DNA from 2 places in the Treponema sp. J25 genome. Region 2 is predicted to be linked to the other one. Evidence: riboswitches for the same ligand, from Rfam matches in the RefSeq annotation. Region 2 holds a riboswitch; the other holds the start of a gene.

Evidence for each region. A riboswitch is a leader RNA that binds a small molecule or an ion and turns the genes downstream of it on or off. The one in region 2 is predicted to bind cobalamin.
Region 1: it holds a riboswitch for cobalamin, as region 2 does, so the genes downstream of both, metE (5-methyltetrahydropteroyltriglutamate--homocysteine S-methyltransferase) here and C5O22_RS10720 (TonB-dependent receptor) in region 2, are expected to answer to the same signal.

The regions. Positions count from the first base shown of each region.
Region 1 is NZ_PTQW01000036.1:933-4,086, reverse strand. It holds gene metE (5-methyltetrahydropteroyltriglutamate--homocysteine S-methyltransferase) at 1-1,434, opposite strand, end outside; cobalamin riboswitch at 1,534-1,706, opposite strand; gene C5O22_RS10820 (hypothetical protein) at 1,927-2,301, opposite strand; gene C5O22_RS10815 (hypothetical protein) at 2,481-3,044, opposite strand.
Region 2 is NZ_PTQW01000035.1:525-3,678, reverse strand. It holds gene C5O22_RS10725 (energy transducer TonB) at 44-682, shown strand; cobalamin riboswitch at 1,243-1,468, shown strand; gene C5O22_RS10720 (TonB-dependent receptor) at 1,641-3,154, shown strand, end outside.

The sequences.
Region 1 (3,154 bases), on a different contig from region 2:
AATCCTGTCCCGCAGATAGGCCTCATAGGCCTGTGGCGAAATAACACCCTCCCGATACTGCCTTCGCATCCGTCGTAGTTCCCCATCTTGAGGGAAAGACCCAATGGTGGTAGTCGGAAAGAGGGGTAGCCCCAAGCGTTTCTGCTGGAGCTCATACCGTTCCTGCCGGGGTACCGGACGGAATTTGTTTCCAGGGAAGGTCTCTTCTTTTTGGGGGTTCCCCGCGTCGCTCTTCCGCAAAGCCATTCCATTTTCTTTTTGTTCTTCAGGGCTTTTCTCCTCTGTCCCATCTTCCCAAGCCGTACCGGGATCGCCCTCAAGCACCTGCTTAAGAAGCTCCAGTTCTTCGAGTTTTTCATAGGCAAAGGCCAGGGAGGTCTTCAGGTTTTCTGGCAAAGCGGATTCCCCTTTCACCGTATAGGGTACATGAAGAAGAGAACAGGAAGAGGAAAGCCATATTTCTTGTGAGACAGCGGCGGCAAGTTTTTTTATCAGCCTTTTCAACCCTATAAGATCCGCCTTCCAGATGTTCCGCCCATCAATACAGCCTGCCACAAGAATAGTATTTTCGGGAAAGCCATACCGTTGAATAAGTTCTTCATTGTAAGGGCCCCCTACAAAATCAAGGCCAATTGCATCAAAGGCGGCTTCACATACCGGCTTCCAGGAATCCCGAATATCTCCGAAGTAGGTCTGGAGAAGTACCTTCAGAGGGCCTTTTTTCGATAGGATTCGATCATACAAGAACCTAAACTGTTCCCGTTCTTTATTCCCAAGATCAGTGGCAAGGATGGGTTCCTCTATCTGAACCCACGGGACGTTCCATTCTCGCAAAAGGTCCATAAGGGCTTCATACTGGCGAACGAGTGGTTCAAGATATTCCTCCAGGGAACCTTCTTGAATTTTAGAAAGACCTACAAAGGTAAGGGGCCCAATCAGGTTTACCTTAAAGGGATGACCAAGACTTTGGGCCGCTTCTACATGGGCTTTTAGAAAAGATGGTTCTAGTTTCCAGGAGATATCCCGGGAAAGTTCGGGGACAAGGTAGTGATAATTAGTGGTAAACCATTTTTTCATTTCTAATGGATAGGTGCTTTCTCCTGCCACCTCCTTTCCCCGGGCCATGGCAAAATAGAAGGAGAGTTTTGCCGGCAGAGAAGCGGCACCCCCTTGTGATGGCTGCAATTTTACAAAGCGGGGCGGAATAGCTCCCAGCAGATAGATCATATCCAGCATGCCATCATACAGGGAAAAATCATTGCAGGGGATAATATCCAATCTTTCGGCCAGAAACTTAAGCTGGTCTATCTCAAGTTTACGGGCACCGCTATACAATGTTTCGGCATCGATTGCCTGGACAAAGTACTTATCCAACAGGGTTTTAAGTTCCCGGTTTTTTCCTATCCGGGGAAAACCCACAATCGTCGTTTTCATGAGGACTCCTTAGTGGGAGAAATTAAATTGAACATTAAGAAAGAACTATCCTACTAAGATGAGACACAATTACGGGACATGAACCATAGCTGAACCCTCCGTTCAAAAACTCCTCTGGCAAATATCCTGGCTCGGTTTCTTCCTACTACCCACCTTCCCGGTTTCCCAGTGGTTCTCAGGGTTCGTCCACCTTACAGTAGCGGGGGCTGCGCCGGTTTTGCACCGGACTTCCTTGCCGCAGCGATACCACCACCTTAAAAGGCTTTGGTATCGCGGGGGGCTTTTAAAAAATATATACGCCCACCAGAGGGGGCTTTATCATAGCACTTCTTCTGAAGAGAATACAAGGGTTCTTTGTTTTTTAATAAAACAGACAAGAACAGAACAGTTTGTGGGGTATCGTGTCCTGTCCAACCAAAAGACTAATAACATACCACCACGATACCCCTTCTGCTCTTACAATTGCTTGTTTCTGTATGTGGTATGTGTACCCTACTTCTCGTTAATTCTGAATTTGTACCAGCTATTAGAACCTACATAATCTGAACGGAGATAAAAATCAAATTCTAATTTTCCGGTAAAAGAGCTTGGAATAGGATATAATAAATAACCATCCCATTTCCCATTATCACTCCAGGCGCCCAAATCTTGGCCCAGGTCATCACACTCAAAATGGATGGGAATATCCGGATCGTTCCACAACTCAAGAGAATAGGTTTTTCCGCTTTTTAGTATCACCGAATAATCATCATAATAGAATACATAATAATTTGAATCTCTGCTTGACTTATCACTGAATTCGATTTTTCCTTCAATGATAGTATTTACGGTCACACTAAAAAGAAAATCAAATAAGGCATACCCCACAACAATAAACACTACAATAAAAAATAAAACACCCCCTTTTATAGAAAAGAAGCCTCGCATAGGCCACTCCTCTCAAAAGTCAAATTCTTTTTATCTCTTATCTCCTCTAATTACGTTCCCCTCCCCTCGTTACTACGCATGGGAGGGAAACCTCTTTTAACTTTATCCTAAAACAATTTCTATTCAGGTTTAGAAGCAAGAATCGTTTTCCAATCAACCCCAGAAGTAACTATGGCCTTATTAAGGCTTTCCATCCAAGATCGACGCACACTATATAAAGCAATAATATCCGACCCCACCGAAACCCCAGAACACACTAAGGAAATAATCACTCCCGTGGTGTTTTGCATAAAGAGGCCTGAGAGGACTGCCGCCAGGGCCGCACCGGTGGTTACATAGGCGTAGATCTTAGATGTTTTAAGATACTGGGAGCCGTTGTAATTCACACCGTTACTCACCCAAAAATTGGTGGTCCGCTCCATGTAATTTTGAAAAAGCCAGGCCCCTGAGGTAGAGGCAAGAGGTGCGATAGCCATAAAAGTAAGCCCAAGAGAAAGGGTACTCCGAGAACTTGCAGCAACTCCACCACCTATAACTAAACCGTAGCCCGTTGCTTCGAGCACAAGCCCCGTCATACCCCCTGAATCAGAAAAGGGGGTAACTATTCTTTCTGATTCCTGGGCTCCTATCATCGTAGCGATACAGAGAAGCCCCCCTAGTACCGTAATAATCTTCTTTCCCATTTTTCCCTCCTTTGGGTATAAAATGTAGTTAGAGGAACTACCAAGATAGTATCCGCTAGAGTCATATGTTCACGTTTTGTTCCTCAAAAGACAGTATAGAAAGAATAGAG
Region 2 (3,154 bases):
ATTTTTATTGCCTTCTCCTCTTGCGAGTTCTTCATCGTTGCATATGGTACTAACGCTCGAGGGAGCGGCCAATGATTGTCGTGGATCGGTTCATTCTCATTTCTCAAAAAACACCTTGGATTCTAATCGGTCTCCAGCACCGCCAGTAGCTAACCAAACAACTATCTTTAAACCTGTACCGGAGACTTCTCCTTCTCTTTCTCTAGAAGGAAAAGAAATTCCTTTAGCCGAACATTCTTCCATTATTTCTGATGTTAGCGCTGATCAGCGAGAGGTTTCTTCTTCTTTTCTTAATGCAGAAAGCCTCGTGGAAGGGGAAACCCAATCCAATTTGTCAGCAGGAAATGGGTATACCGAAGAAAGGGGGTCCGATGTTTCTGGAGGGCCTTCTTCATTCACGGGCACATCCCTCTCTCAGTTCATTCTTCGCCAACTCGAAGCTCGAAAGGTATATCCTCTCAGGGCCCGCCAACGAGGGCTTGAGGGCAGAATCCTGTTACGCTTTACGGTACTTCCCACAGGAAACATCAGGGACCTGACGATTGAGGCTCCCGAGGTAGACCCAATTCTTATTCATGCAGCCCGCCGACTTGTGGAACAGTCAGTGCCTTTTACGCTTCCTTCTGCGATAAGGGAACCAGTTCCCGTTGGGTTTGCTATTGAATATCGACTTACCGAGTAGCTGTAGAAGGGATAAAAAGGGGACTGGAACAAGGGGGCTTAGGATATTGAAATCCAGCCGAGGGATTGTTCCTTTAATGAAAATCAATGTTTAAAGATCTTTGATTTAAATATAGAAAAGACCCCCTATTGGCGTAAACTATCTTGACTCAGATTAATAATGTTTTCTCTGTCCTAGCGCTTCATGCAGAATTATTCCACAGAGCGCAGTGACACTACACTACCTCAGAATCTGCTGAAAAACAGCCAACCCAAAGCCCTCAGTCGAGTCCCTATTGGCCTGCAATTGATCTTGAAATGGAAAGCACTACCTTTTTTCGGGTAAGTTATACGGATTCAGGTTTCACCCTTATTACTAATTTTCATCTTGATACTGCCGATGTCGGGTCCCCTATAAAAGGAACCCCGCCCAGATAGACTAGAAATATATCGCTGGAAAATCTCTGTCTTTTTATCGAATTCATAGGACAGCCGATTTCCCCTTCTTAAAATCGTATTCATTCTTAATTGACAATGCTTCTTTTTCTTTATACAGTAGGTTTGCACACCGATAGGGATAGCGGAATGTGGTGAAAATCCACAGCGGTCCCGCCACCGTAATCGGGGATGAAAGCTGCACCGGGGAATTAACTTATTGCGTATTTTTGTATTTTTTTAATGTTGCCCTGGGTGTCATTGTGGAACTGGGTCGGTCTGGGGTGTTGTACCTGCCAAAACTAAACACCCCCTGGCTAGGGACAGTCCATGAGAAGACGCAGTGAGTAAATGGATCCGAAAGCCGGGAGACGGTCCCTATCAGGATGCCGAGACCCTCGAGGAAGGGGAGCGGTAGAAAGGAATGTGGCTTGGCTCTTTTTTAAGGAAATTACAAAAGCTTCCTTTTGTTTTTCGCTCTTCTCATAAAAGCGTCTGTATGGCGTGGCGAGGGTCCGGGTATTTTTTGTCCCGAGGAGGACCCTATGCGTTTTCTTTTTCCGTGGTTTAAGAAAGGCCTTGGGGGGGGCTCTATCGTTCGTAGCTTTTTGCCATGGTTTTTGTTTCTGGGGGGAGTCTTTCCTTTCTTTCTGGTTGGACAGGAATCATCTCCCTCCCTTTTAGTTACCGCCCGTAGATCTATTGAATCTATCGACACGATACCTGGTCATGTCTATGTAATAGGGACAGATGAGATTGCCGCTTCTGGAGCCACAAATATCGTGGATGTGCTTAAATCGATCCCTGTCCTTACTGTTTCAGGTGCCCTTTCGGGACCCGGTTCTGAATCAATTTCATTACGGGGTTTTGGAGAAAATTCCTTTGGTCGGGTTTTAGTGCTTGTAGATGGCCGGCGGTTAAATAATCCAGATATGCAAAACATCAACTGGAATAGTATCTCCCTTGCCGATGTGGAACGAATCGAGGTCCTGGAGGGAGCAGCCTCTGTAGAATACGGGAATAATGCAGTTGCCGGAGTTATTAACATTGTTACCAAAAAAGATATCACTAAACAAAATACCCGGCTGGTTACCTCTTTTGGGAGTTTCTTTGAAAATAGGGTTCAAATATCTCACCAACAGAACACAGAAAAGGGAGCTTTTTCGCTTGCCGCTGAACACACAGGAAAAGAAGGATATCGAGATCGACAACAAAGCCAGGTTACTAATATAACTCTCCAGGGAACATTGTATCCTGGAGAACAGTTCCGTATTTCTTTTCAGGGAGCCCTTTCGGATCTTCAATATCAATTGCCGGGGGGGCTTACTAAAACCCAATTCCAGGCAGATCCTACCCAGGCTGTTAATTGGGCTGATGAAGGTAAGGAGCAGCATCTTACCGGTTCCCTCGATTTGGAATGGACCCCCTCTGAGCAGCTTTCTGTAGAAGTGCCACTCTCCTATCATTCCCGCTGGATTTTTGCGGATATGGCTTCCTGGTCTACCTATATTAGTCGTTTTGTTCAAACAGGAGAACTACGCCCGAAGGCTACGGCTCAGTTACAAATAGGTCTTATCCCGATTCGTATTGTGGGAGGAGCTGATGTGTATGGGGCTTTTCTTTCTATCGATCAATATACTGACAAGAAAAGAACAAATCTCTCTAACGCCTATGATGTTTCGATGGTGAGCGCGGGGCCATATCTTTCTCTTCGACTAGAATTGCTTAAAAATCTCTTTCTTTCTACAGGTCTGCGGTATGATACCGCCATCATTGGCGCAAAAAGTGAAGATGGTTCGGTAAATGATCAGATACTTCATAGTGCCTTTGTGTATAATGGATCCCTGGTATATCGACCGATACAAAATCTTAAAGTGTACACCACATATGGTACCCTTTTCCGCTATCCTTTTACGGATGAACAAGCGGAGATTTACACCGGTGGTGGGAGTTTTAATAAGGACTTGCGTCCTGAAAAAGGTTTTACTGCTGAAACAGGAGTAGGCTTCGATCTAGGAAAGTGGCTTTCTGTGGAAGGAAATCTCTATTACATGGAGAT